One region of the Pseudoalteromonas sp. JSTW genome, then DNA from elsewhere that is predicted to be linked to it. Evidence: predicted binding sites of a transcription regulator. Region 1 holds the regulator's gene; each other region holds the start of a gene.
The links. Region 1 encodes LexA, which represses DNA repair genes until DNA is damaged. Its sites were predicted from a motif close to TACTGTATNNNNATACAGTA; they were not measured.
Positions count from the first base shown of each region.

Region 2: a site for LexA is predicted at 4,848-4,867, ahead of ruvC (crossover junction endodeoxyribonuclease RuvC). Genes of this name have one in related genera too.
Region 3: a site for LexA is predicted at 2,633-2,652, ahead of uvrD (DNA helicase II). Genes of this name have one in related genera too.
Region 4: a site for LexA is predicted at 5,644-5,663, ahead of GZH31_RS04755 (YebG family protein). Genes of this name have one in related genera too.

Region 1 covers NZ_CP058972.1:3,423,903-3,431,670, reverse strand. Annotated here, with positions in the region: gene GZH31_RS15450 (endonuclease) at 80-739, opposite strand; gene GZH31_RS15445 (VOC family protein) at 854-1,207, shown strand; gene GZH31_RS15440 (hypothetical protein) at 1,182-1,907, opposite strand; gene GZH31_RS15435 (hypothetical protein) at 2,055-2,435, shown strand; gene GZH31_RS15430 (PaaI family thioesterase) at 2,439-2,876, opposite strand; gene lexA (transcriptional repressor LexA) at 3,050-3,667, shown strand; gene coxB (cytochrome c oxidase subunit II) at 4,211-5,353, shown strand; gene ctaD (cytochrome c oxidase subunit I) at 5,353-6,948, shown strand; gene GZH31_RS15410 (cytochrome c oxidase assembly protein) at 6,948-7,478, shown strand; gene GZH31_RS15405 (cytochrome c oxidase subunit 3) at 7,514-7,768, shown strand, end outside.
Region 2 covers NZ_CP058972.1:2,080,510-2,088,277, forward strand. Annotated here, with positions in the region: gene tolA (cell envelope integrity protein TolA) at 1-488, opposite strand, end outside; gene tolR (protein TolR) at 491-925, opposite strand; gene tolQ (protein TolQ) at 912-1,616, opposite strand; gene GZH31_RS09525 (hypothetical protein) at 2,095-2,337, opposite strand; gene ruvB (Holliday junction branch migration DNA helicase RuvB) at 2,640-3,644, opposite strand; gene ruvA (Holliday junction branch migration protein RuvA) at 3,652-4,272, opposite strand; gene ruvC (crossover junction endodeoxyribonuclease RuvC) at 4,274-4,798, opposite strand; gene GZH31_RS09545 (ABC transporter permease) at 4,925-7,426, opposite strand; gene GZH31_RS09550 (ABC transporter ATP-binding protein) at 7,416-7,768, opposite strand, start outside.
Region 3 covers NZ_CP058972.1:144,427-152,194, forward strand. Annotated here, with positions in the region: gene GZH31_RS00710 (GNAT family N-acetyltransferase) at 1-425, opposite strand, end outside; gene uvrD (DNA helicase II) at 403-2,568, opposite strand; gene GZH31_RS00720 (hypothetical protein) at 2,828-3,052, shown strand; gene GZH31_RS00725 (YacL family protein) at 3,184-3,552, shown strand; gene GZH31_RS00730 (peroxiredoxin-like family protein) at 3,596-4,222, opposite strand; gene GZH31_RS00735 (dUTP diphosphatase) at 4,347-4,967, shown strand; gene yrfG (GMP/IMP nucleotidase) at 4,980-5,636, opposite strand; gene nudE (ADP compounds hydrolase NudE) at 5,698-6,270, shown strand; gene cysQ (3'(2'),5'-bisphosphate nucleotidase CysQ) at 6,263-7,060, shown strand; tRNA gene GZH31_RS00755 (tRNA-Met) at 7,199-7,275, shown strand; tRNA gene GZH31_RS00760 (tRNA-Met) at 7,339-7,415, shown strand; tRNA gene GZH31_RS00765 (tRNA-Met) at 7,479-7,555, shown strand.
Region 4 covers NZ_CP058972.1:1,026,560-1,034,327, reverse strand. Annotated here, with positions in the region: gene GZH31_RS04780 (EAL domain-containing protein) at 1-2,697, opposite strand, end outside; gene GZH31_RS04775 (chorismate mutase) at 3,031-4,182, shown strand; gene dsbB (disulfide bond formation protein DsbB) at 4,327-4,845, shown strand; gene GZH31_RS04765 (DUF6170 family protein) at 4,845-5,147, shown strand; gene GZH31_RS04760 (helix-hairpin-helix domain-containing protein) at 5,173-5,466, opposite strand; gene GZH31_RS04755 (YebG family protein) at 5,717-6,025, shown strand; gene putP (sodium/proline symporter PutP) at 6,162-7,673, opposite strand.

The DNA.
Region 1 (7,768 bases):
TAATTGTTTAAAAAGTATCAACAAGAAAGAGGCAAGGCAATAGAGTACGGTTGTAGTTTTGTAAACAGGTGTACAAATTTTACAGTGCTTTTCTATTGCTTATTTCGGCTATCTCGAGTTTTTGCCATGACTCAAACAAGGTGCGTTGCTTATCTGATATTTTTAAGTCATAGGTTTTTTGCATATAAAAATAGGTGTCTGCTATACGTTTTCTTGCATAAAGTGGTGGTTCGAATACGCGCTGTTTAAAATCTATTTTCACAGGGCATGCGCCGTAGTTGGCGCTGCTGGTTGTAACCATTCCATAGCGGAAATTTGAGCGGTCGGCATTTATTTCACCAATTGCAGGGGCTAGATTATGGATGTCAGCCTCCATTTTACGAAACTTTTCACTGACTTTTCGGCAGTTTTTACGCCCGCCATTTTGCCAACATTGTAATTGGTGCCCAAACTCCCACGCAGGGACTATATGTTCCCATTCAATTCGTTTCGCGCGTGCATTTTCTTTACCAGAGCGAGTGATTTCGTTACGTGGTATGTACCCGCAGACGCTCGGGTCGGGCACCAGTTTTTTTCCTTGGCGTTTAATATCACACCCGCAATATAAGCTTTTAGCGTTTTCGGGTAAGGTTTTAATAAGGTATTTTTTGGCGCTAGAAAAGTTTGAAAACTGTTCCGCAGACGCCGTGAAGCATAACAACAGGCATAAAGTTGCTGATAAAAGTAAACGCATATCCATCACATAAGTGAACTACTGGAAACACTATTGTAAAACGCAGAGCTGAAAAGAAAAAGAGTACGCGCCAAAAGTAAACTATAGTCATTAATAAATACAGTCTATGGGAGTTGAACAATGCGATTGGGTGCGTTTTCTGTGAGTTTAAATGTACAAGATATCCATGCTTCAAAGCTGTTTTACGAGAAATTGGGGTTTACTCAGTTTGCGGGTGAGATAGAGCATAATTGGTTGATTATGAAAAACGGTGAACATTTAATTGGTTTGTTTCAGGGGATGTTTGATAAAACCATGCTGACTTTTAACCCTGGCTGGGACCAAAGTGCGAGACCTTTAAGTGAGTTTAGTGCTTATGATGAACTAGAGGCGCACTTTAAACAACAGGGGATGGCGGTACAAAAGGTCGGTGATGCCAGTTTTATTGTCACCGACCCTGATGGTAACCCTATTTTGATTGATCAGCACGTGTAATCGGTTTACGGCGTCTGATACGGACATTTTGTAGTAATAAAATAATGCCCGTAATACAAAATAATACGCTACTTGCGGCAAAGCTAATTAGTAATGGGTTGTTGAAATTTTCTCGTTCATCATAATCCATGATATGCAACATCCAGAAAAAGTCAAAAATGCGCCACAAAGTGCTACGAACAGTAATGACTTTACCGGAGTCGCCTTCTAAATAAACGGTTGTATTTAACCAATCGTTATAGCTCACTTGCCACACATTGGAGCGGTGACCGACTTCTCTCGCTCCTTTTTCTAGTAACTGCGCACCCGCGACATCCGCCTCGATGAGTAAGTGTGCATTGGCATTGGCAATAATTTCAGTTTTAGTTGGTGTGCTCATAGCACGACCAGATTGACCGTCAAAGTTAAACACGCCTTTATTAGTCGTCACTTCGATGATGGGAGTGGTTAAAAAATGACGGTATTGAATGCTATCAATTTGCTGAAATTGTTTGGTTATTTGGTCAAGAGAAACGGGGTAATCATGCAAGGTAAATGGATTATCTAAGCTACGATTGGCTAAATGTTTACCATGTACTTTTTGAAGGGGTATTGAGCTCATTACTAAGCCCCCTAATAACCAAAAAAAGAGTTGTATGGCGAGTAAGTAACCCAGCCACTTATGCCCTTTACGGGCATATTTAAATACGCGCTTATTCATTGATTACCTCTTATTATTTTTTTATTGGGCAGCGGTATAGACAGAGCGAATCAACGCTCTTGCAGCATTTACTGTATTCTAAATTTGGTTTATGTACAAAACTGAGTTAAAGTTTCAGAGATATCAATAGAGGGTAAAAACGAGAGTATGTCGGAAATTCAATTTTTAAATGTAGATCTGGAACTTGAATCAAAACACGATATGAGTGCGCTGGTAGCTGATTTAAAGAAAAACGCCATGGTTTTACATTACGACCAAGATGAATACCGTCAATTAGCACGTATTGAAGCCGCGGCTGATATCGGCACACCAGATAAAGCTATCAACCAATTATGTGAACTTATAGAGTCGTGCTCACGCAATGCATTAAAGCAATGGTTATCTTGCTCAAAGCGTACTTTCGATATTGGGTTTGAGTCGGGTGACTCACCTAAATGTTTTAATCAAGCCCTGCACGCAGACACCTTATTACGTATTTCAGCGATTGGCGCAGGGCTCGAAATTACTATTTATCCTGTTGAGCGTTAATCGCTAACGCTTGACTACCGCTGCGGTCATTCGTGATACGCAGCATAGTTCACCTGCCGCATTCGTTATTTTAATTTCCCATACAGATGTTCGCTTACCTAAGTGCAGTGGCTTTGCCGTGGCTGTTAAGAGGCCTTTTCGAGAGGCTTTAATGTGATTGGCATTTATTTCTTGGCCAACAGCATAATATGCGGTGAAGTCGACCACAAAATTGGCTGCATAACTTGCTACAGTCTCTGCTAAAACAACATTAGCACCACCATGGACCATCCCCATAGGGTTATGATGCTCTGGAATAGCGGGCATAGTGGCCACTAAATAATCGTCGCCGATTTCGGTTATTTCAATGCCCATTGTTTTCATTAATGTGCCTTGCCCAGTAATACCCTGTTCGAGTTCTTTACATAATTCGAGGGTGAATGGTTGATACCAAATGCTCATTGTGTTTCCTTCGCAAACTAACTTCTTAAGTGAAATATCGGTATACAATATGGTATCTATCCCCACCGTTCAATGCTTGTTTTTTATCATGAGAGGAAGGGGAATTTAAATTTGCGATTTTCAGATAACTGTATATACTCACAGTTAAATGTACTGTATGGAAAACCAGTTGTATGCGCCCATTAACAAAACGCCAATCGCAAATTTTAGAACTTATTAAAGTATTTATTAAAGACACTGGTATGCCACCTACGCGTGCTGAAATAGCGCAAACATTGGGATTTAAAAGTGCCAATGCCGCTGAAGAGCATCTAAAAGCACTGGCAAAAAAAGGCATGATTAAAATGAAGCCTGGAGCAAGCCGAGGCATTCAATTAGTCGAAGAAGACGAGCCAGAACAGCTTGGCTTACCACTGATTGGGCGTGTTGCCGCGGGTGAACCTATTTTGGCGCAAGAGCATGTAGAAAGCCATTGTCAGGTTGACCCTGCATTGTTTAAACCCGCTGCAGACTTCTTATTGCGAGTTAACGGCATGAGTATGAAAGACATTGGCATCATGGATGGTGACTTACTGGCAGTACACAAAACGCAAGTTGCAGAAAATGGCCAAGTTGTTGTGGCACGTGTCGATGACGATGTGACTGTAAAACGTTTAGAAAAAGCAGGACGTAAAGTATTTTTGCATGCTGAAAATGAAGAATTTGCCCCGATTGAAGTGGACTTAGAGCATGAGTCATTTAATATTGAAGGCTTAGCGGTTGGGGTTATTCGCAACGCTGATTGGATGTAGCTTTTTATATTACGCGTTAATCGTTACAAGCAGAGTAATTACTTTATCTGCTTTGCTAAACTTTTTTGAAACAACGCACCAAATTGATTCAATTTGGTGCGTTGTTTGTTTTTGACCGTTTACCTAAGATTTGTTCACCCTTACTTTCTACATAAAGCCTTATACGGCGCAGTTTTCCTTTCTTTTTAAGTTTTTATACTTGCCTTAAGTATTAATTAACGCGCTGATTATAGTTGTTATTTTTGCACCAAAATAAACATTTATTACCACAAAAACTTGCTTATTGCTCATTTTTTAACTAATTGGTTAAGTACATTGTATTAACACCTATTTACGAAAAAGACACACAACAAATGTGTAAGGGGGTTAAACAATGAGTGTGTCGTTCACTGCGTCGTGATGATACACAGACCCAAGCTGTTTGCAGATGACACATCAACCATCGATTGGTTTGGGTATTTAAACAATAAAAAAAACGAATGGGCACCAGCTGTAACGCCTTTTCGCTTTGCGTCTTGCAATAGCATTAAAAGGAGCTGTCACATGGGTAAACTGCGTTACACCTTGTGGCTTATATTGGTAGCACTTCCGCAACTTGCTTTGGCAAATAGCCAATTCAATATGCGTAAAGGTGTCACTGATATAAGTAATAATGTTTATGAATTACATATGACGATATTTATTATCTGTTGTGTGATTGGCATCATCGTATTTGCGGTGATGTTTTGGGCTTTGATACATCATCGTAAGTCTAAAGGGGCAAAGCCTGCCCAATTCCATGAAAGCACGAAGGTCGAGATACTTTGGACTGCAATTCCATTTGTGATCTTAATCGCTATGGCGATCCCTGCCACCAAAACGCTTATTGCCATGGAAGATGCTTCAAAAGCAGATATTACAATCAAAGTAACAGGGTCGCAGTGGAAGTGGCACTATGAATACATGGGAGAAGATATTGCTTTCTATTCGATTTTAGCGACACCGAAAGATCAAATAGATAATCAAGCCGAAAAAACAGAGCACTACCTACTCGAAGTCGACAAACCTCTGGTGTTACCAATCAACAAAAAAGTACGTTTTTTAATGACCTCTGATGATGTAATACATTCTTGGTGGGTTCCTGATTTTGCCGTGAAAAAAGATGCCAATCCCGGCTTTATTAATGAAGCATGGACACGCATTAATGAGCCCGGTATGTACCGCGGCCAATGCGCAGAGTTATGTGGCAAAGACCATGGTTTTATGCCGGTGGTTGTTGAGGCATTGCCAGAAGATGAGTTTGCGACTTGGCTTGCAGACGCAAAACAAGCGAAAGAACAAGCCGCTGCTGCAGATGCCGCATTACTTGATCAAACTCTTTCGAAAGATGAATTAGTTGTTTTAGGCGAGCAAGTCTATATGGCCAGCTGCGCAGCCTGCCATCAGCCCACTGGCATGGGATTGCCTGGTGTATTTCCAGCCTTAAAAGGCAGCCCAATCGTGTTGGGCGATGTGAACGATCATATTGATATTGTTTTACATGGTAAGCCTGGTACAGCGATGCAAGCGTTTGATAAACAGCTTTCAATAAAACAACTTGCAGCAGTCATCACTTATAAACGCAATGCGTGGGGTAACAATACCGGTGATGTCATTCAACCGAGTCAGATTCAAGCAGCAATTGATGCAGCAGCGGAGGCGAACTAATGAGTAACGTTATTAATGAGCAAGCCACTGAGCATGCGCATCACGACCACCATCATCCAGCGAAAGGTTTCAAGCGTTGGTTATATACAACCAACCATAAAGACATCGGTAGTTTGTACCTGATCTTCTCATTGACGATGTTTTTAATTGGCGGCGCCATGGCTATGGTGATCCGTGCTGAATTATTCCAACCAGGTTTACAATTGGTTGATCCTCACTTTTTTAACCAAATGACCACAGTACATGGGTTGATCATGGTATTTGGGGCTGTGATGCCCGCCTTTACAGGGCTTGCAAACTGGATGGTACCTATGATGATAGGTGCGCCAGATATGGCCTTACCACGAATGAACAACTGGAGCTTTTGGATTTTACCTTTTGCCTTCCTTATTTTATTGGCATCGCTGCTTATGCCCGGTGGTGGTCCCGCTTTTGGTTGGACGTTCTATGCACCGCTTTCAACGACTTACAGTAACGACAATACCGCGCTGTTTGTGTTTGCAGTGCATATTATGGGTATTAGCTCAATTATGGGCGCTATCAATGTCATTGTGACAATTGTAAACCTTAGAGCGCCGGGTATGACATGGATGAAACTGCCTCTATTTGTATGGACGTGGCTGATCACGGCTTTCTTACTGATTGCTGTTATGCCCGTGCTGGCAGGTGCCGTGACAATGGTATTGACCGATAAGTACTTTGCGACCAGTTTTTTTGATGCTGCTGGTGGCGGAGATCCGGTGATGTTCCAGCATATTTTCTGGTTCTTTGGTCACCCTGAAGTCTACATTATGATCTTACCTGCGTTCGGTATTATCTCAACGATTGTGCCGACCTTTTCGCGCAAAAAATTATTCGGCTATGCGTCCATGGTGTATGCAACCTCATCAATAGCACTCTTAAGCTTTATTGTTTGGGCACACCACATGTTTACGACAGGTATGCCGGTTGCTGGCGAATTGTTCTTTATGTACGCGACGATGCTGATTTCGGTGCCAACTGGGGTAAAAGTGTTTAACTGGGTGGCAACAATGTGGCGAGGCTCTATTAGCTTTGAAATACCCATGATGTTTGCAATCGCCTTTATTGTGTTATTTACGTTGGGTGGTTTTTCGGGGCTTATGCTTGCTATTACACCGGCCGATTTTCAGTATCATGACACCTACTTTGTGGTTGCCCACTTCCATTATGTATTAGTTACAGGTGCTGTGTTCTCCATTATGGCTGGGGCCTATTATTGGCTGCCGAAGTGGACGGGCAATATGTATAACGAGACCTTGGCTAAATGGCACTTTTGGTTATCGCTTGTTAGCGTTAACGTGCTGTTTTTCCCAATGCACTTTGTGGGGCTTGCAGGTATGCCCCGCCGTATTCCAGATTACGCACTTCAATTTGCTGATTTCAATGCCATCATCAGTATCGGTGGGTTTGCGTTTGGTTTATCGCAACTGCTGTTTGTTTTAGTGGTCTTTAAGTGTGCCAGAGGCGGCGAAAAAGCCCCCGCTAAAGTATGGGATGGCGCTGAAGGATTGGAGTGGGAAGTTGACTCACCAGCACCGTATCACACCTTTGAGACGCCACCGGAGATTAAGTAATGAATCACGCACCTTTGCTTAAAAAGCTGTTGTTAGCATGTTTAGCTATGTTTGCATTTGCCTTCGCATTGGTGCCACTTTATGACGTGTTTTGTGATGTTACGGGCCTCAATGGTAAACCCTCACTTGAACAAGCCAAAGTCAGTGAGCATGTAAATACTGAACGTCAGGTTGATGTGAGTTTTACAACTCATGCGCAAAGTGGCGCCCCATTCAAAGTGGAGTCTGAGCAGTACAGCGTCGCTGTGCAGCCAGGCGCCATGCGAGAAGTTAAGTTTAGTGCTAAAAATACCAGTAATACTGACAAGGTAATGCAAGCTATCCCAAGTGTTTCACCCGGTAAAGCAGCAAAATATCTACATAAAATTGCTTGTTTTTGTTTTGATCAACAGCCGTTAAAAGCAGGAGAAGAAGTGGAATTCACTTTACTGTTTTATGTTGATACTGAACTACCCGATGACGTGGAAGAGCTAACATTGTCGTACACCGTGTTTGATATTAGCGGGCAAGTTGTGGCCAAGAACGATTAAGCCGCCAAGCTAATTGCTAATTAGGAGCAAACAAAATGAATCAAAATTACGAAAAATATTATGTGCCAGCCGAGAGTCCTTGGCCAATTGTTGGGGCTGTCGCAATGTTTTTAATTGCAGTAGGCGCAGGCCTCACTGTAATGCAAGTAAACGGCGAAGGAAACAGTGGTCAGTTCGTCTTATATCTTGGTATTGCGATCCTCATATATATGGTTTTTAGTTGGTTTAAAAACGTGATTGAAGAGTCGCACAAAGGGTTATATTCAGCACAAATGGATCGCTCATTCAGA
Region 2 (7,768 bases), 1.3 Mb from region 1:
GCTTCTTCTTCGGCTTTACGCTTCTGTGCTGCGGCTTTTGCTGCTGCTTCGGCTTCTTGCTTTTGTTTTTCAGCTTGCTGCGCTTTAGCACGTTCTTTCTCTTGAATTTCACGCGCTTTCTTTGCTTGAGCTTCAGCTTCGGCTTTTTCTTTCTCTTTCGCACGACGCTGCTGTTCTAATTTTTTCAGACGGCGGTCTTCAGCTTCACGTTGCTTACGCGCGTCATTAGCACGACGCTCTAAATCACGAATACGTTTTGCTTCTGCTTGCTTTTTAGCTTCTTCTTGCTTTTTTAGCTCGGCAATCTTTTGCTCAACCTTCTGCTGATCAACCGTGACGGCTGACACCGCTTTTTCAGGCTCAGGTAATGCAGGGTTTAAAGTCACCTCCATTACTTTTGGTGCTGGCATATGAAAATTGGCTGTCGCCACTAATAAACCTGCAATTGCCAAGTGCAAAAGAACTGATTTTATTACTGATGCACCCATAACTAGCCTTTATTCCCCTCAAACGATTCGGTCATAAGGCCAACTGAAGGCACCCCTGCATTTTTAAGAAAATCCATTAACAACAGTACTTCTTGATAAGATACACGACCTGAACCTTTGATCATAACCGGAGTATCGGGATTTTTTTGCAACTGTAATTTAATCACAGCAGCGACGTCTAATGCTTCCATCGGTGCTTCTGGGTCAGTGCCGATACTGACATAATACTTACCTTCAGCGTCAATTGACGCAATGATAGGCGGTGTATCTTTTGTATCGACAAGATCAGATTCTTCCATTTTTGGCAAATCTACTTTCACCCCATGAGTAATTAATGGGGCTGTTGCCATAAATATAATAAGTAGTACCAACATAACATCAATGTAAGGTACTACGTTTATCTCCCCTACTGGGCGACGTTTTTTACGCTGATACATTCGCTTTTGCCTCTATTTGCGTAGCTGCTTGGCGGTGTAAAATATTGGCGAACTCTTCCATGAAGTTAATATAATTACCTTCCAGCTTTTCTACTTTATTTGCAAAACGGTTGTAAGCAATAACGGCTGGAATTGCCGCAAATAAGCCCATTGCAGTTGCAATAAGTGCTTCGGCAATGCCCGGTGCAACCATTTGTAATGTAGCTTGTTTCACTTCACCTAGTGCGATAAATGCATTCATGATACCCCATACAGTACCAAATAAGCCGATATAAGGACTAATAGAACCAACGGTCGCCAAAAACGATAAACTAGATTCTAATTTTTCAACTTCACGCGACAAAGCAACACGCATTGAACGATGCGTGCCTTCCATAACGATACTGGCACTTTGGAACGTATTTTTTTTGTGGCGTGCAAATTCTTTAAAACCGGCAACAAAAAGAGCTTCAACGCCCGAAGCTCCGCCTGGGCGGGCAGACACTTCATTATATAATTTACTAAGATCAACACCTGACCAGAACTTTTGCTCAAAACGCTTTGCGCCATTTAATGCATCAGAAATCGCTTTTTTACGTTGAAAAATAATTGCCCATGACATGACCGACATACCCACTAATGCCAACATCACTAATTGGACAAGTACACTGGCTTCTAGAATAAGATCTAAAAAGTTAAGCCCTGATCCCACGTTAAACTCCTAAAATAGATTTCTATATAATTTGTTATATTTTTTACACTTGCATTTATTGACCACAAACTTGGCCAAAAGTTACATCTAGTGTATCTAGTCAATAATGAACTGACAACGCTCTTGCTGTGAAATAGCGGCAAATAACGGTGAAAAGCACTCAGCTTAGCTATTTTTTGCTCACAATCCTTTAAAAACTTATTTTTGCTATGTTTTCACTGCAAAAATGAGTACCACCATTAGGCAACTAAAAATATAGCAAAACCTCATAAAACACGGCGTTTATTCATATTTTACGCATAAACACCCAAAACATGTTTTGCAAATCTACTACAGAATACTTAAACTAATCCTGAACAATGTTTGTTGATATTATAAAAATCATTTTATTCATAAACTTAAAGTAAAAACACTCAATAAGTGAACAAAAAGAAAACAAACCAACAAATCACTCACATTAGTTTTTTTTATCTGAAAATTAAATTTTTCTAGTTTGAAGAAAAATCCACCATTGCGTATCATTTCCCCATACCGAGCTGCAACCTTTGAAAGTTTTTTCATTAAGCTCCGTTTTTTGCAATATGAAGTTTCGTATTGCACTTGGTTGACTTAAACAGGATAAAACCTCTTTAAGAAAACCGTAGTTCCCTGGATTACTTCCTTCAACTTGTTGTTTGCCCGCATGCTTATGCGGGCTTTTTTTTGCCTGCACAAACGTCAATGAGAATACCTACAGATAACTTAACAGCATGTGAATTACAGATGTTAAAATGAGACCATCAATCGTGGTTTGTGGTTTGTGGTTTGTGGTTTGTGGTTTGTGGTTTGTGGTTTGTGGTTTGTGGTTTGTGGTTTGTGGTTTGTGCAAAATAAATCCACATTAACCTAAGGCAAGCTTTTTATATTTAATCGCTACAGTAACCCCCGCTCGATCCACCTTCTAATATCTACCTTCTAATATCTACTTTCTAGTATCTACTTTCTAATATCTAAAAACTAAAAACCCCGCTAAGCGGGGTTTTGTTATTTATCTGGGGTAAGACCAAAATGAAGGTAGGCAATATCAGAAACGAGTCGCCCTCTGGGCGTGCGTTGAATAAATCCTTGTTGAATTAAAAATGGCTCAATGACATCTTCAATAGTCTCTTTTTCTTCGCCAATGGCAGCCGCTAAGTTATCGAGACCAACAGGGCCACCCATAAACTTTTCAATGATGGCAAGAAGGTATTTTCGGTCCATGTAATCAAAACCGCTTTTATCAACATCGATCATATCAAGTGCTTGTTCAGCGACTTCGGCATTTACTTTACCGTCTGATTTAACTTGCGTGTAATCTCGTACTCGGCGCAAAAGTCTGTTTGCTATTCGTGGTGTACCGCGTGAGCGTTTAGCAATTTCAACGGCGCCTTCGTCACACATGATTAAATCTAAATATCGAGCAGAGCGGGCAACAATTTTTGATAAATCTTCAACCGAATAAAACTCTAAGCGTTGCACAATGCCAAAACGATCTCGTAATGGCGATGTTAACGAGCCAGCACGCGTTGTAGCCCCTATTAATGTGAAAGGCGGTAAATCGAGCTTAATTGATCGTGCCGCAGGACCTTCACCAATCATAATATCGAGTTGATAATCTTCCATTGCGGGGTAAAGTATTTCTTCTACTTGTGGACTTAAGCGGTGAATTTCATCAATAAACAGTACATCGCCTTCTTCAAGGTTAGTTAATAGCGCGGCTAAGTCGCCCGCTTTTTCAAGAACCGGCCCTGAAGTCGTTTTAATGTTTACATTAAGCTCATTCGCTACAATATTAGCCAGTGTTGTTTTACCCAAACCCGGCGGACCAAAAATGAGTAAATGGTCTAACGCTTCACCACGATGACGAGCGGCTTCAATAAAAATTTCCATTTGTTGCTTAACATGCGGCTGGCCTGTGTAGTCGTTTAATAGTTTTGGACGTATTGCACGATCGACACTGTCTTCATTACTTTGTTCACTCGCATCAATTAAGCGATCTGCTTCAATCATGGTGTACTCACAACATTGACTTTAGAGCTTCTTTAATAAGAACCTCTGTTGTCATACCTGGTTTATTTACAGCTTTAACCGCTTTTTGCGCTTGCGGTAGTTTATAGCCTAAAGATTCAAGTGCTGAAACAGCATCATCCGCAGCATTATTCGCTACTAGCGTATCATTACTTGCAGGCTCAATAATGGCATTATCGCTAAATGGTGTGAATAAGTCATTACCCCAATTTTTTAGCCTGTCTTTCATTTCAAGTACCAAGCGCTCTGCAGTCTTTTTGCCCACCCCAGGCAGTTTAACCAAGGTTGTCGCATCTTCATTGTTAACACAACTAACAAACTGCTGCGCCGACATGCCCGACAAAATGGCAAGGCCAAGTTTAGGGCCTACCCCATTTGCTTTTAACAGCTCTCTAAATAAAGCACGTTCAGTTTTATTATTAAAACCAAATAATAACTGTGCGTCTTCGCGAACAACAAAATGAGTATAAATAACCGCTTGTTCACCCACATTGGGTAAATCATAAAAACAGGTCATTGGCATTTGCACTTCGTAACCGACACCACTTACCTCTATAAGTATTTCTGGTGGCTGCTTTTCAACAAGTAACCCGTTTAATCGACCTATCATATTACTTCCTTAATCGTCCTCTTACGGTTTTGCTCGCGCTGCCCGCAAGTTTAATTAAATTTTGTTCTGAGTGAGCATGGCAAATGGCAATTGCTAACGCATCGGCAGCGTCGGCTTGCGGGGTTCCCGGCAGTTTTAGAATATTTTTAACCATATGCTGTACTTGCGATTTATCGGCACCACCATTCCCCACGACCGCCTGTTTTATTTGTCTGGCTGAGTACTCAAATACGGGCAACTCTGCCATTGACGCACCGACTATGGCGGCCCCTCGGGCTTGACCAAGTTTGAGTGCTGAGTCAGGATTATGTGCCATGAACACTTTTTCAATGGCAAAATTATCCGGCGAAAACTGTTCAATTAACTGGCTAACACCTTGATAAATCATTTTTAAGCGTATAGGAAAGTCGTGATCAGCAAGCTTTATACAGCCACTCCCTAAATAAGTAAATTTAGTACCTTGGTGGGCTATTACCCCATAACCTGTTAATCGTGAACCAGGATCAATCCCTAAAATAATCGCCAACTAACTGACCCATCTATAAAATCATCATCTGCATTTAATAATGCCAGAGCACTGTATAAATTACCAGTAACTAATTACAGTTCATAAAAAATGCCCGCAATTGCGAGCATTTTTTAAACATCGTCTTTATCCTAGCGACCGCAGTAAACCTTGAGTATTTTTTCGCATAGTGCGCGCTATCATTAAATACCCTAAACACGCAACAAATAACCCACCTGCTGCAGGGCCTATTAACCAAATATGTGGATGCAACTTACCTGCTAATTCGAACATTTGTTTTTGTACAATTAACAAAGCAACATCACTGACAACAGCCGCGACTAAACCGGCCGTAAAGCCTAATAATAAAAATTCATACAAGGTCGCGTTTTTAATTAATCGCCCTTTAGCGCCTAGCGTACGCAAAATAACAATTTCTTGCATACGCTCACCTAGGCTGGCTTGCACTTGCGAAATAAGCACTAAAGCACCACACGCAACAACAATCGCGAGTACAAAGCCAATCGCTAACGATACTTGCTCTATTGTTGAGCGTATTTGCTTAATAAAGCTTTCAACATCAATCGCATTCACCGTTGGGTATTGACGTAATAACTCACTAAACTCTCGCTTTTGATCTTTATTTACACGCACCGATGAAATGTACGTCGCAGGGAAACTTTGCAGCACATCGGGGCTCAAAATAATAAAGAAATTCGGTTTTAAGGTGTTCCAATTTACTTTACGTACACTGGTAATTTTGGCATCGAATGACTGAGCGCCAATTAAAAAGGTGAGTGTATCGCCCAACTCTACATCTAAACGCGCTAACATTGACTCTTCTAATGACGCCTCTGCCACTGAGCTCTCGGTAAACCATGTACCGTCAATTAACTCATTTTGCTTGGGTAGCTCAGCGCGCCACGTAAGATTTAACTCTCGGCCAATACCTGAACGTGCTTCTTCATCTTTTTTCTCATTGTCTTCTAATGATACCTCACGAGCCACCAGCTCACCATTAACGGCATTAACACGACCACGAACAATCGGGTAAAAATCTGACGTAGGCATGTCACGCTCTGCTAAAAACGACGTGATAGGTTCAAGCTCAGCTTCTGTTATATTCACTAAAAATGAGTTTGGCGCATCGGCTGGCAATTGTGACTGCCAATCTGAAATCATGTCGTTTTTAAGTACGATTAAAAACAACAGTAATTTAATAGCAAGCGCAAAGCTTATAAGCTGCACCGCATTTACGTTCGCTCGCTTTTGAATTGAAGCAATCGCTAAAGACCAGCTATTACCAGGACTTAAGCCTAGCTTACGACCCCCACCAAAAATAAGCTTCGATAGACCAAATAGCACCACGATTAAAAACGCTGTTGAGGTAAATAAAATGGCCGTAATTTTAATGTTATTACTGAACAACCACATTAACAAAAACACCGTTAGCGCCGACATTGCAAGGTGAATTTTGCTCACTAATAAACGGTCACCCAAGTTGCGACGAAGTACACGCAATGGGGGAATATCAAATAAATCCAGCAGCGGCTTAATCGAGAACATAACGGCACAAATCACGCCTGTACTGACTGCGATAAGCCAAGGTTTTGCCGATGCGCTTGGCAGCTCTGTGCCCATTGACTGAGCAAGGTAATCACTGGCTATCATTTGTAAAGAATAACCAATAACTAACCCCAAAATGACCGACATTGTGCAAACTAAACTTAAATGTAATAAGTAAATTTTACGGATAGTTGCCCTACTGCCGCCAAGAGTTTTCATCATTGCGACTGGGTCATATTGCCTTTCACAGTAGCGTTTTGCCGATACCGCAATTGCCACTGCCGCTAAAATGATACCTAACAAACCTGCCAGTAATAAAAAGCTCTCCGCTCTATTTAAGCTGTTCGCAATAGGTGATTGCCTGTCTTTAACACCATACCACTGTTGGTTTTCTTTCATTTGGGGTTTAAGCCAAGCATAAAAGGTGTCTAAGTCACTTTGCTCACCAGCATACAATTGACGATAAAACACGCGACTCCCCGGCTGGATCACCTGTGTCGCGTCTATGTCACGTTCATTAATTAAAATGCGTTGACTACTGGAAAAAACATTAAAAGGAGCATCGGGTTCTTCGGCAACCACTCGACTTGCTGTAAACGTTGCAGCGCCCAGCTCAACTTGACTACCAACCTGAATATTAAGCGCATAAAACACTGACTCACTAAGCCATACTTCACCCATTTTTGGCACTTCGTCAGTAACAATAGCATCTGAAGTTAAGCGTGTTTTTACTTTAAGTTCGCCTTTTAATGGATAACTATCAGAAACCGCCTTTACTGAGCCAAGTTGCATTTCGTCACCTGCAAATAGCATGGTATCGAAATACGTAATTTTTGCAGTGCGTAAGCTCTGTTCCTGCGCTTTTTGCAAATACTCTGTTGGTAACTGATGATTACTGGCCAACACACGATCCGCAGCGATAAAGGCACTACTTTTTTGCGCAATACTTTGACCAATTCGGTCTGTTACCATAGAAAGTGTTAATACAGTGAGCACAGCCAAAGCAATAGCCGCACTGATCACCGTTAATTCACCCCGTTTAAACTCACGTGAAAACAGTTTAAGTGCTAACTTAGCCCACATTCGCTTGCACCTCTTCGCTCTCTTTTACTGTTACTAATTGACCTGCTTCAATGTGTAAAATTTGTTGGCATTTTTCAGCAAGCTGTTCATCATGAGTTACTAAAATAAGCGTGGTACCGTGTTCTTTATTCAGTTCAAAAAGTAAAGATTCTATCAATCTGCCATTTTTGCTATCAAGGTTTGCAGAGGGCTCATCCGCGAACAAAATTTTAGGCGTACCAATGAATGCACGCGCAATTGCAACACGCTGTTGCTCACCACCAGAAAGTTGCGAAGGATAATGCCCCACACGGTGGCTAAGACCCACTTTTTCGAGTAACTCTAGGGCTTGTTGTTTTGCAT
Region 3 (7,768 bases), 360 kb from region 1:
TCTAATAATGTAGTTAGGCGTTCATTAAAGAAACTATGCGTTATTGTTTGTCCAAACGATGTGACGTTTTCAAGCGCAGGATCGACCCATGTTGGGTCATTCGGGAGTAATAAAATAAACACACCACCGGCTTTAACTGTACCGGCAAGCGCGGCTAACTTATCTGCATACAGTCCACTAAAACCATCAAAAATCGCGTGTTGAAACTCTTGTCCAAGAATTTGATGAACATGCTTTGGGAAGGCGCTATTTTTTAATTGATGGCAACTGCTAAACACATACGTGTTTGGCAGTGACAGTTGATTGGCAAATGCATAACACCAGGTTGCATCACCTTGCACCACAATAAGCTGACGATGCTTGGCAATCGTCAGCTCAGTGATGAGCATGCTTAGGTAGTCGTTATAAGGCTTGAAGTCTTGCATACTGAGTAACAAGCCACTTACTGCCTAAATCATCAAAGTTCACTTGAATACGTGACTGTGCACCACTGCCTTCATAATTTAGTACCGTTCCTACACCAAATTTTGCATGTAAAACGCGTTGCCCTAAATTAAAGCCACTGTCTTCAAATGCGGCATGTGTGACTGATGAGCTAAAACGGCCTGCGGCTGGGGGCCTTGAAACTTGTGTTTTGATACGAATTTCCTCAACACAGTCTTCTGGCATTTCGCGCAAGAATCGAGAGGGGCTGTGGTATTTTTCTTGGCCATATAAACGGCGAGTTTCAGCGTGACTAATGTACAGCTTTTCCATCGCTCGGGTCATGCCTACATAACACAAACGGCGCTCTTCTTCTAAGCGACCAGACTCCTCATTACTTTGCTGTGAAGGAAACATGCCTTCTTCAACACCCACCATAAAAACAAGCGGGAACTCAAGGCCTTTTGCTGAATGAAGTGTCATCATTTGCACGGCATCTTCGTGCTCATCGGCTTGACCTTCGCCTGATTCGAGAGAAGTGTACGCAAGAAAGCCTTGCAGTGGTGAGCTGAATTCTTCGTCTTCAGGTAGCTCATATTGGCCACAGGCACTAATGAGCTCTTCTAAGTTTTCTACGCGAGCGCGGCCTTTTTCACCTTTTTCAGCTTGGTACATGGCCATCAACCCTGAAGTTTGAATCGCGTATTTAGCTTGCTCTTCTAAGGTAAGATCACTGATTTTGTCTTCAATGTGCTCAACCAGCTCTAAAAATTTTGTTACTGCACTGGCTGCACGCCCAGATAGATGCTGCTGTTCAATAATGGCTTTTGCAGCATACCACAGAGGAAGAGACTCGTTCCGCGCACAGTCACGAATGTGGCTGAGGGTTTTATCTCCAATGCCACGAGCAGGGGTGTTAATAACGCGCTCAAAGGCGGCATCATCTTGGCGATTACCCACTAAGCGCAGGTACGAAAGGGCGTCTTTAATCTCTTGACGCTCGAAGAAGCGCATGCCGCCATAAATGCGGTATTTAAGCCCTTCTTGTAACATGGCTTCCTCGAGTACACGAGATTGCGCATTGTTACGGTATAGAATCGCGGCATCTTGCAAGGCATTACCAGCATTTAACCAGCTACGCAGTTTACTGCTTACGAAACGGGCTTCATCTAATTCGTTAAAAGCGGCATACACCGAAATTGGTTCACCTTCGTTACCATCGGTCCAGAGGCTTTTACCCATGCGTTCAGCATTATTTTTAATTAGCGCATTGGAGGCTTTTAATATTGTGGCTGTTGAGCGGTAGTTCTGTTCAAGACGAATGGTTTCGGCTTCGAAGTCGGTTAAAAAGCGTTTAATATTCTCAATACGTGCACCGCGCCAACCATAGATACTTTGGTCATCATCACCTACTATCATAATGCTGTTGGTGTTTCCTGCTAGCAGCTTTAACCAAGCATATTGAATCGTATTGGTATCTTGGAACTCGTCTACCAACATATGAGCAAAACGCTGCTGATAATGACGCAGTAGCGTAGGGTGATTGTTAAGTACTTCGTAGCAGCGTAATAAAATTTCTGCAAAGTCGACCAAACCAGCACGATCACATGCTTCTTGATATGCTGCATAAACTTTCAGCATCATTTGCTCATTGATATCGTAAGCCTGAATATCTTTAGGGCGCAGACCTTCGTCTTTTTTAGCACTGATGTACCAGCTAAACTGTTTCGCTGGCCACTTTTTATCATCGATATTCATTGCTTTAAGTAAGCGTTTGATCATTCGCTGCTGATCGTCTGAATCTAAGATTTGAAAGCTTTCAGGTAATTTTGCTTCACGATGATGTGCACGCAAAATACGGTGAGACAACCCGTGGAAAGTGCCAATCCACATGCCACCAACAGGCGCTTTTAAGGTTTCTTCTACGCGAGAGCGCATCTCTTTTGCAGCTTTATTGGTAAAGGTGACCGCAAAAATACTGTAGGCAGAGGCTTGCTCAACTTGCATTAGCCATGCGATACGATGAACAAGTACTCGAGTTTTACCAGAACCTGCACCAGCAAGTACTAGCATATTTTGCAATGGGGCTGCGACTGCATCCCGTTGTTTGTCATTTAAGCCATCGAGTAATTCAGAAACGTCCATCGTTACGCCTTTTCAATCTATAATGAGAGGAGTATAACAGGTGTTTATGCAAGGCTAAATAAAATACTGTTTTTATAAACAGCTATTTTGGCAAGTTATTAAAATTGCATAATAAAAATTGTGAATTTGACCTATTTGTGGCAAAAAGAACTAAAATAAAAACAGTGTGAAAATTTAACGTGTTGATTTATAAAATATAATAAGTTGGCATGAAGTGTGTTTATAAAAAGTATAATCATCAAAAACTACAGAGGTTAGTATGGCAGAGCAAGGTTCTGGCGGTAATGTAATCGCAGCAATATGTAATATCTTTTTTCCCGGTTTAGGGCAACTGGTGCAAGGTCGTTTGATGGCGGCGATCGCATTTTTCTTAGCGTGGATCATAAGTGGGGTATTAATTTATGTCGCCGTTGGTTTCATATTACTTCCGATTGTATACCTATGGGCAATCATTGATGCCGCGCGTTTCAAGTCGCGACTCTAGCAATTTTTTATATATCTAAACAGCATTAACACTAGCGCCATTGGGCGCTAGTGTTGTTTTTGGCCTTCTGAACTCGCTACTGCATGCCGCAACCGATATAATTACTGCATCAAGAGTTGTGAGTATTTACGATGGAATATCAATTTATCCGCGATCCAATGAGCGGTTTACGTATTAAAATTTCGACTGAACATGCGGTTATCGGTCGTTGGTTGAATGAAGAAATAGGCAAAGAAAAAATAGCGATGGTCCAGGCGCTAATTTCCGCCGTTAAAAATAGCCATGAGCCCTTAACACTGCAAGGCCAAGAAATAGATTTGATTTTGAGTAAGGACGAAGCGTTGTTTGAAGCTCATGCTCTTCATCAAGATAATGAAGATCTCATGGCGTATCAGGATGATGATTTAATGCTTGAAGAAGATGGCTTAAGCAGTGGCTGCGGTTTTGAGGATTTTGTTGATTTAATTGAGTCTTGGCACGCGTTTGCGCAAGGTCGTTAAGCAGGGCTTAAAGCCCTACTTAATTAATCACTCGATAGTGTGTTTATTGTTCGCTCACTGATTTAACTGCGGCTAACAATACGTCTTCTGTTAAACGAACGTTATAATTAGGGTTCGCATACTGAAAGTGGATAAGCCCTTGCTTATCTACTACAAAAACAGCAGGAACGGGTAACGCAACCTGTGCTTTGCCATCGAGTGATACAAAGTTAACCCCTAACTTGTTGCGATAAATTTTTGCGGTCTTGTCATCGAGATAAAATGCCAATCCCAACGTTTGGCTCAATGCCAAACTATCATCAGAGAGTAGTTGATAGTTCGCAGAGGTTATTTTAGTCTCGGCTAGCTTTTCTGGACTATCCGGAGATATTGCAATAATTTGTGCCCCCAAGTCTGCTAATTGATCCTCAATTTTTTGTACGTTGGCTAATTGCTTGGAACAATAGGGACACCATCCACCTCGGTAAACGATTAATACGGTAGTTTTTTCTTTAAAACGTTTTTTTAAAGAAACGGTTGTGCCGTTTTGGTCTTTTAAATCAACATCTGGAATTGTTAATCCAGGCAATAGTGGACTGACGTGCTCTGCCGAGTCAGCAATATTATGAGCTGTGGCTGCAAGTGTTTGGCTAGATAGCACAAGTAATGCACTAACAAGAAGGGTTCTCAGCATGGTATTCCTCAATTATTTTTTTCAACTGCTTATGAAGACCTGCTTAGCTGTTTTTTAATTTCATCAATGCTGAATTTATCTGTAGTATATAGCTAAATAAAAATGCAAGTTGGGATTAAAAATGTCTGCTAATTTACAAAAAATCGTTGTCATGCTTGAGATGCAAAATGCCATGAATACAAAAGTGCATGAGCAATGGTTTAGCCAAGGTTTTGAATGGTATCGTGCTATTTGGGTTGAGTGTGCTGAAATGCTCGACCACTATGGTTGGAAATGGTGGAAAAAACAAACCCCAGATACTGAGCAAGTTATTTTGGAGCTGGTCGACATTTTCCATTTTGGTTTATCACTGCGTATCGACGGGGAAACAAGTTACGAGCAACTTGCCGCTCAACTTGAAGCTGAACTAAGTGCGCCTGAGCAAGCTGACGATTTTAAACAAACGCTTGAGTTATTGGCTGCAACCGCCGTTGCTGAAAAGCGTTTTAATGCTGCCGCATTCGCTGGATGTATGGCGCAAATTGGCATGGATATCGACGATTTATATCGTGGCTATGTTGGCAAAAATACACTTAATTTCTTCCGCCAAGATCATGGTTACAAAGATGGCAGTTATATAAAGGTGTGGAACGGTCAAGAAGATAACGAGCATTTAGTTGAAGTCGTTAAAAGCCTCGGTACGGAGCATGCTGATTTTGCAAAGCTTGTCTATCAAGGCTTAGAGCAGCGTTACCCTAAATAAACCTATTTATGCTCATTTTAGGGGCATGAAGTCACGAAAGTCGGTGGTAGATAAATAGCCATCGAACTGTTTATGCGGTTGTCGGCTATCAGGGTTGGCAACCGCAAGTATATGGCCTATGCCAAACTCTTTGGCCGCATCGAGCACTGCGGGACTGTCATCAACAAATAAAGTGCGCGCTTTATCAAACTGCCATTCTTGTTGCACTTGCTGCCATAAAGGTTGATGTTCTTTACTCACACCATATTGATGGGTTGAAATAACGCCATCTAAATAATTGTCTATTGCCGTTAACTCAAACTTTAACATGACACAATCTGGGTGGGCATTCGTAAGTAAGATTAATTCTTTGCCTGTTTTTCTAAGTTCGGTTAGAAAAGGGGGGACGTCTTCGCGAATTTTTATTAAATGCTGAATATCACGCTTTAACGCCATAATGGGTAAATCGAGTTGCTGTTGCCAGTAATCTAAACAATACCAACTTATTTGGCCGCTTACTTTTTGATAGCGTTGAAAAATGTCTGTTTTCGCCTGCTCTAAACTGAGTCCATGCTTTAATGCATATTGTTCGGGAATAACGGTAAGCCAAAAGTAATTATCAAAATGCAAATCGAGCAGAGTGCCATCCATATCAAGCAGTACTGTATCGATTTTTGACCAATTTAACATAGGCAATTCACTTTAAAAGATTTATCATGAGTGTAACTGACATGATAGCAAATTAATGCCAATGACACAGAAAAAGCACCCAACACCTCCGCAAATATTGTCTAACGAAGTCGTCGCCAAAAGCCGACTATTTACTGTTGAATCTCTGGCTTTGAAGTTTTCAAATGATGAACAAAGGCAGTATGAAAGAATTCGTGGTGGAGGCCGGGGAGCTGTGATGATTGTGCCCGTTACAGCTGATAATGAATTGCTATTAGTAAGGGAATATTGTGCAGGCACGAACGACTATCAACTCGGTTTTCCTAAGGGCTTAATTGATCCTGGAGAAACACCAGAGCAAGCCGCAAACCGAGAGCTTAAAGAAGAGGTCGGTTTTGGTGCGAAGCATTTTTCTGCACTAAAAAAAGTAACGATGGCACCCAGTTACTTTAATGCCACTATGCATATTCTCTATGCAGAGCAACTTTATCCAGAAACGTTACCTGGTGATGAGCCTGAACCGCTCGTTGTTGTTAAATGGCCAATACAAGATTGGCAATCTTTATTACAACAAGATGACTTTACTGAAGCACGAAGTGTTGCAGCTTTGCTATTATTAACAAAGTACCTAGAGTCAGGAGCGGGCAATGAATAATTTTTTAGAACCGTGCATTCGTTTAGCTGAGCAGGCAGGTGAGGCTATTATGGCTATTTATCAGCAAGATGATATTGGTGCTGAAGAAAAGTCAGATAATACACCCGTAACGAAAGCTGACTTGGCATCGAACGAAGTATTGATGGCAGGCCTAAGAAAGTTGGCTCCCGATATTCCGATTATGTCTGAAGAGACGCCTATTCCAGCACTTGAAGATAGGAAACATTGGCAGCGATATTGGTTGCTAGATCCTATGGATGGTACGGGAGAGTTTATTTTAGAAAGTGGCGACTTTGCGGTAAATATTGCGTTGATTGAAAACAATCATCCCGTCTTAGGCGTTATACACTGGCCAGCTAAACAAGTGACGTATTTCGCAAGTTATCAAAATGGTGCGTTTAAACGTGAAAATGGCCAAGATAAGCAAATTTCGGTAGCAACGCCAGATAACTTAACATTAGCGGTGAGTCGCAGGCAAAAAATTGAGGCGGTCAGTCAATATTTAAATACTCAGTTTGCCACCGTAGCATTAGGGTCATGTTCATTAAAGGCTTGCATTATTGCTGAGGGAAAAGCAGATTGCTTTTTACGTATTGGCCCAACAGGTGAATGGGATACTGGTGCATCTCAAGTAATTGTCGAAGAAGCTGGCGGATGCATTACTGACGCTGAATTTAACCCACTGACTTACAATCAACGAGAAAGTACTGAGAATCCTGATTTTATTGTAATGGGACACCCAGATTGGGAGTGGCAAAAAATGATCAGTCCTCATCAACGTGCTATTTAGAGTAGTTTTGTGTGCTTTTTGTTCGCTTGAACCGCTTTTATTATTATAACCCTTGATTTCTAATTTTTTTGCTATATTATAGCGCTCTCTCTGGTACAGGGCATCGTTAACATGCTTATGTTACTAAGAGATTACAGGCGCGGGATGGAGCAGCCTGGTAGCTCGTCGGGCTCATAACCCGAAGGTCGTCGGTTCAAATCCGGCTCCCGCAACCAATTTTTTAAATTGGCTGACTTCTTAAATTAAGTGAGAAGAAAAATAAACTTAATAATTTCAGGCGCGGGATGGAGCAGCCTGGTAGCTCGTCGGGCTCATAACCCGAAGGTCGTCGGTTCAAATCCGGCTCCCGCAACCAATTCTTTGAATTGGCTGACTTCTTAAATTAAGTGAGAAGAAAAATAAACTTAATAATTTCAGGCGCGGGATGGAGCAGCCTGGTAGCTCGTCGGGCTCATAACCCGAAGGTCGTCGGTTCAAATCCGGCTCCCGCAACCAACTGAAATTAAATTAGCAAACATGATCAGACACGCCACCGCGTGTTTTTTTATGCCTGAAATTCAGGTTTATAATCCGAAGGTCGTCGGTTTGCCTTCATTATTTACTGCTCCCGCAACCCACTGAAATTAAATTAGCAAACATGATCAGACTCGCAGCCGCGTGTTTTTTTATGCCTGAAATTCAGGTTTATAATCCGAAGGTCGTCGGTTT
Region 4 (7,768 bases), 1.2 Mb from region 1:
AAAATCGTCAATAGAGATTGATACGCCCAATGCTTTAAGCTGATGCAACTGCAAAATTGCCGCTTCAACATGCCCCATCAACATACTTTCAGTTAATTCTAAATGAAGTCGCTTAGGCTCAACCCCTGTTTGTTTAATGATCTTATCGAGTGTCGAAACCAAATTAGCGTCTTTAAACTGGCGTGCCGATAAGTTGATTGAAATATTATTTTTTAGGTTTTTACTCGCTAAACGCGCAGCAAACTCACACGCTTCTTGAAGAACCCACGCCCCTAATTCAACAATTAAACCGGTTGCCTCTGCAATCGGAATAAACTTAGTCGGTGGGATCATGCCTTCTTTAGGGTGGAACCAACGAATAAGCGCTTCATAGCCAACCACTTGCTGATTTCGGCTATCAACTTGAGGTTGATAATAAACCTCAAACTGACGCTCACGAATGCCATTACGTAGCTCATTTTCAATGAACAACCGCTCATTCGCAGCGGCGTTTAATTCTTGGCTGTAGAAGTGGAAAGTATTTCGTCCTTTTGCTTTCGCCTCATACATAGCCAAATCGGCATGTTTAAGTAATTGATCTTCTTCTTGGCTATCAAATGGTGCCATTGTAATGCCTATACTCGCACTGATAATCACTTCATTATTACCAAGTTTGATTGGCTCATTGAGCGTTCTTTGAATCGTATTTGCCACTTCCATTGCATGTGTTTGATGCTCAATACCACTTAACAGTACGGCAAATTCATCGCCTCCGAGTCGGGCAATCGTATCTTCTGTGCGTAAACGTTTTTTCAAACGGTTAGCCACTTCGACCAATAACCGATCACCAGCATCGTGACCTAAAGTGTCGTTAATTCGCTTAAATTCATCTAGGTCAAAATAAAATAACGCAAACGCATAATGTCCACGCTCTGCAAGCGCCATCGATTTACGTAGTTGCATTCTAAAGAACGTTCGGTTGGCAAGTCCGGTTAGTGTATCGAAATAAGCTAACTGCTCCATCTTACGTTGGCTTTCTTTTACAAACGAAATATCCTGCGCTGATGCAACATAACTGGTAATTTTTCCGCCATCTTCACGAATCGGCGAAATACTTAATGACACCCATACAGATTGGCGCTCATTGGCTTGTAACAGTGTATCGCCACGCCAATAATTTCGGCTTCTTAAATCAACATCTATGTCGTCAACCAAAATGGCCATTTCTTGCGATATGATGCTCATTAAAGGCGAGCCAATAAAGTAGCGCTCTTCAAACCCAGTCATCTCAACCATTTTCGGATTGACGTACTCAATTTCAAAATCTTGGTTGGTGATGACAACACCGGTTCCAGAGAATGCCACCGCTTTTGATAATCGGTTAGCCGCTTTTTCGGCAATTTCTTTTTCACTGATACGCTGATTTAAACCATCAATTAGCTTTCTGATTTCTATCGCCATATCTTTAAATGAGCCATTGAGGGTGCCAATCTCATCTTTATTTGCGTACGGAAACTCTGTTTGCAATTGCCCTTTGCCAAAGCTGACAACGGCATTAACTAACGAGTGGATACGGCGCAGAACAAGCTGGTAAAGCGCTTGATGTAACAACAGTGCGACTAAGATGGCATATAAAATAAACAGTCCAAAAAACTTAACTTTTAACTCTTCTAAGGCAGACAACGCCGAAGAACGCTTTTTATAAATACCAATGTACCAGTTAAGGCCTTCTACTTTACGAATATTGATAATGTGTGTTTCGCCGCCTTGCACAAATGAATTTGCAGATTCAGGTAATTTAGAACGAATAGTCTCTGAGACGAGCGTTTGTAAATCCGCATTAACAAAGTCTTTTGTCAGTAGTTTTTTACCTTCGCGACCATATTCTTCTAATGTCGATTTATCTAAGTCGGGATGCGCAAGTAACTGTCCTTTTGCATCAAACACAAATAAATGTTGCTCGCGATCACCAATTGGTAATTGAGCAAGTAAGGTTTCTAGCGCAATATCACTGCCTGTGACACCAAAAAATTCATTATTGTGGTAAACCGGAACCAATACACTCACCACCCATTTATGCCAAATGGTGTCGTAGTAAACTTTTGACCAGACTGCTTCTCGGCTTGGGTTTAATGCTTCTTGTGCGTAGTTAAATGTTTCGCCTTTTGTAAAATCAAACTCAGCAGGTACATTGAGTGCCCAGTTTGGTGGCGCGATACGTATAAAATTATCTTTACTGACTAAATAAAAATTAAAGAAATCTTGAATAAGTGTCGGTGACACTATTTTCCATAATGACTCGGAATCGTTAATCAGCCTTTTATAAAAAGCGGAATAGTTATCTTGAGGAATAAAAGCGGCGGAGAGTCCATCTGCAGACGTACTGCGTATGCTGCCATCAACAGCAAATTTAATATCGGCATTGTGATTACTTTGCAAGTGAGACTCGTTAAGTAATAACTGGCTAGTAACGACATTATTCGCTTGTTCAGCAATATTTGTTTTTGTTTTTATCAAGCCGTTAAATTGACGACTTAAGCGTTCACTCGAATGCTTTAAAAGTTCGTGTTCTTCAAAAACGAGCTGCTTTTCTTCTGATTTAAGCATTAATGCCGCTGCACAAATACCCGCAATTAAACAAATTGCAGAAATCAGCAGCGATAGCTTCATACTTAACGAATTCACACCAAAACGAGATGGCGGGCGTCGATACACCACAGGACTACCTTATTAATAATTGTTATTATTTATTATCCAAAAACAAATATACCAGATTCATTTTTAGATTTATAAATTTTTTATGAAGATTGATGAATTTTCATAACTAATCCATGTGTTTTGCAAATTCCTTCGATATGCTGTTGACTTTATAAACGACACTTCTTACATTAACTGGATGAAACACATTATTTCTCGCACTTATTTTTCGTTTTTTAGCTTCTTTAGATAGAGGAGGCTTAACTGTTTGCGAGATAAATTCACCGAATAGCTAAAGCCTCCCTCTTGGGAGGCTTTTTTGTTTGTGCACTGTTTTGGAATGAGGAAACCAACATGAGCAACGATGCATTAAATGCGTTACGACACGATATCAATGAAATAGATTCCGATTTATTAGTATTACTCGCAAAACGACGACGTATTAGTCACAGTGTTGTTGAATATAAAATTGCCAACAATAAACCGATTCGCGATGAAGCCCGCGAACAAGCATTGCTTGAAAAGCTAATAAGCTATGGAAAGTCGCTGGGGTTAGACGCCTACTACATTAATAATGTGTTCCAGACTATTTTGGAAGACTCCGTATTAAATCAACAGGCCATGTTACAAAAAAGCCTGAACCCAGATGCAATGAGCGAAACGCATCGTGTGGCATATTTAGGTGGTCAGGGCTCATACAGCCAATTAGCGTGTCATAAATACTTTAGCCGCCGCCCGGGTAAGGTCATAGAAATAGGCTGCTCGAGCTTTGAGCAAATCACGGGGAAAGTTGAAAATGGCCAAGCCGACTTTGGCTTGTTACCAATTGAAAACACAAGTTCGGGCAGTATCAATGAAGTCTTTGATTTATTACAACACGCCCAAGTTTCTATTGTAGGTGAAGTCACTCACAGTGTTGAGCATTGTTTACTTGCAATACCGGGCACTGAGCTTTCACACATCAATAAAATATATGCGCATCCACAACCTTTCGCACAGTGCAGTCGTTTTGTGCAAGGGCTCGGTGATATCCAACATGAAACCTGTGATTCGACATTTCACGCGCTACAATCCGCAGTTGAGAACCCGAATAGTGCGGCCATTGGCTCTGCTCAAGCGGGTAAAAATGTTGGCCTCGAGGTTGTTAAGTCTGGACTTGCAAACCAAAGTGAAAACCACAGCCGCTTTATTGTTGTTGCACGTAAACCATTGCAAGTCTCTAAACAAATCCCCACTAAAACAAGTTTGATTATGGCAACTAAACAGCAAGCAGGTTCGCTTGCAGATGCCTTAATGATATTTAAACACCATCAAATTAACCTTGTAAAACTAGAGTCTCGACCAGTGCCAGGAAATCCATGGGAAGAAGTGTTTTACGTTGATTTAGAAGCAAACCTAGATGATGCACATGTAAAACAAGCGCTAGAAGAGCTAAAAGAGCATACCCAATACACACGCGTACTGGGTTGTTATCAAAGTGAATCTCTACAAGCTGTGAGTGTTTAACCTTCATTCATACACATTAAGTAAAGGAGCCGTTGGCTCCTTTACTATTTATCTGCGTTGTTTTTACGAATATTCATCGCAGGCACTTGCACCCTGCGCAGTCCCTAAGCATAATCTTGAAAACAATTAGAAATGAGATTTTTCATGAGTTGGTTAGCTGAGTTAGCAAACAAAAGAACCCCTTGGGTATTATTAGCCTTAACGGCACTCGCATTTGAAATAACAGCCCTGTTTTTTCAATATAATATGGGTCTAGAACCCTGTATTATGTGCATATACCAACGCACAGCGATGCTTGGTCTCTTAGCCGCGGGTATCATTGGAGCAATAAACCCACACGCTGTAACCTACCGATTAATCGCCTTTGCAACGTGGGGAGTCTCTGCCATTTGGGGCTACTTTATCGCAAAAGAGCACATTGCTATGCAAAACAACACAGATCCATTTGCATTTAGCTGTGCGTTTGAGCCAAATTTTCCTAGTTTCATGCCCCTACATGAATGGATCCCGCACTTTTTCGCAGCAACAGGAGACTGTGGCAACATTGATTGGCAATTTGCGTCAATGAGTATGCCCGCATGGATGGAAGTCATCTTTGCCGCATATTCAATTGTTTTTGTCGGGGTTTTAGCAAGCCGCTTACTAGTCAAAAAGTCACTGTAATGATTTACTTTTTTAGCAGTCAAATTCCTGAATTAAAGACCTTTAAAGTAAGGCAGCGTCAGCAGATAATAGCAATTGCACTGAGCCACTTAAGCCCAATGCATAAAATCGTTTTATCTGTGTGCAAACTGGCATTTTTAGCGCCCTTGTTTCTAGGCCTTGCCTACTTTGAAGGTTGGATGCTTTTACCTTGGTTATTATTAGCGGGATTAAGCTACCCATTAATCACAACGCCGGTTGAAAATATGTTCGCTCAACCTCACCTGCGAAAAGCGATACAAGAGTTTAAACAGGGCGAATAGACGCCCTGTTTAAATTACTATTTAGTTAAAGCGAAATTTTTCCTTCTATTTTAGCGAATAATTTATCACCAATCCCCTTAACCTCTTTCAGTTGCTTAACTGATTTAAATGGGCCTTGATTCTTACGATGCTCAACAATGGCTTGAGCCTTCGATTTACCAATGCCAGGTAACTGAGAAAGTTGCTCTACAGTGGCTTTATTGATACTCACTTTTTGAATTTTTGTTTGCACTGACTCAGCTGGTTTTTCAGCGAGTGCCTGAGTCGCCGGCAGTAATGCAAGACTTGCTGCAAATAGTAAACTTGATAATAACTTCATTGTTTCCTCCATGATGTCCTTACGTGGACTGTTAAATAGTCTCGTCACCGAACACTAATTCCATTACATTCGTCACTAATTTGGTGACAAACTAAATAAAGTCAATTTATGCCTTTTTGTCAAATTAATGTCATAAAAAATACACACACGCAGCTTGCAAATTCGGCCCCAAACGATTACTGTATATAAAAACAGTAATCAAAGTAGCGATTACACGCTGCAAATGCCACGCTTGAATGCAGGAGAAATCATGGCTGTTGTTGTTAAATATGTTGTAGAAAGAAACGGAGTCGAGCGCATGACGTTTACTACCAAAAAAGAAGCTGATGCGTACGATAAAATGCTCGACATCGCTGAGTCGTTAGAGCTCATGCTTGAGAAGGTAGATGTACCATTAAGTGAGCAACAAATTGAATCTCTAGCCCTTGAAATAGCAAAAGAAAAAGACCAATTTATGGCTGTCCTAAAAGGCGCTAAAGAACTGCCTAGCAAACCGAAAAAAGCCAAATCAGCAGACACAGATAAAGTCGCTGATATAAAAGAAAAAGCAGCCAGTTAATATCCCTTACTTTAGCAGCGGATATTATTCATCAAAGTAACCGGTCACTCTTAAAGTAGAGTTAAAAAATTAACACAAAAAAGGGCAACTTATGTTGCCCTTTTTAATTACATTCTAAAGAATGACACTTAGCGTCCTAAAGTGACGATTCAACTTCATCAAATAATTGTGTAATTTCTTGTTTTGGCTCTGATGTGTTCAAGCTAACGACCACAATGGCAATACTTGATAAGATAAAGCCCGGTACAATTTCATAAATAATGGCACTTAACTTTTCACCATCAATCGTAATCGGTGCATAAATCCAAAACAGCACTGTCGCAGCGCCCACAACCATTCCCGCTATTGCCCCTTGTAGGTTCATTCGTCTCCAATAAAGGCTAAGCAACACTAACGGTCCAAATGCAGCACCAAACCCTGCCCATGCATTGCTCACTAAATCTAATATAGAGTTATCACGGTCATAAGCTAAGTAGATAGCAAAAACGGCAACCAACATCACACTAACACGACCAATTAATACCAACTCTTTTTGAGACGCGTCGCGATTCAGGTAAATTTTATAAAAATCCTCAGTCAAAGAGCTCGAACACACTAATAACTGCGAAGAAATAGTACTCATGATCGCTGCTAAAATTGCGGCTAGGAGAAAACCTGCGATCAGTGGGTGGAAAATGAGTTCAGATAAAACTAAGAAAATTGTTTCTTTATCGTCGATTGGCATTTGGTTTTCAAGCATATAAGCCGCACCGAATAAACCAGTAAATACAGCACCAATTGCAGACAATGTCATCCAAGACATACCAATACGACGCATGGTAGGCATATCTTTGACAGAGCGCACTGACATAAAGCGGACAATAATATGTGGCTGACCAAAATAACCTAAGCCCCAAGCCATTGCCGAAATAATCGCAATTGTCGAGCCACCTGCAAACCAATCCATCATGTTAAGTGCATGAATTTCTGTTTCTTTGGGTGAGCTTAATAATAGGTCATAGCGAGCATTAGCCAAGGTGTCCATGAAAGGCTGATCAAGCATTGTAAAAGTCGCAATTGGCACAGCTAATAACGAGATAAACATAATACAGCCTTGCACAAAGTCTGTTAAACTTACTGCAAGAAATCCACCAAACAAGGTATACACAACCACAACACCCGTGGTGATATAGAGCCCCATTTCGTAGCTCATATTAAATGAGTTTTCGAATAATTTACCACCGGCAACAACACCTGATGAGGTATAAAGAGTAAAGAAGACAATGATCACAATGGCAGAAATAACGCGAAGAATATTCTTATTATCATCGAATCGATTAGCGAAGTAGTCTGGGATAGTAATCGAGTCATTCGCCTTTTCGGTATACACACGTAATCGCGGCGCTACGAGGAAATAGTTTGCCCAAGCACCTAATACGAGTCCTATTGCAATCCAAACTTTACTTAAACCAAATAAATACATTGCACCTGGCAGGCCCATTAACAGCCAACCACTCATGTCAGACGCACCTGCCGATAACGCAGCTACACTGGGTGATAAATTACGCCCACCTAGCATATAACCCGATACATCGTCAGTTGATTGCTTATAGGCATAAAGCCCTATTCCCAACATAACAATGAAGTACAATGCTAACGAAATTATCATTCCTGTTTCCAAATCAGCCTCCAAAAATTAATCAATGTAGGCTTCTAATCCAAATAATGACTCGCAAGTTACTTAGTTTTAAGACATTATTGGGA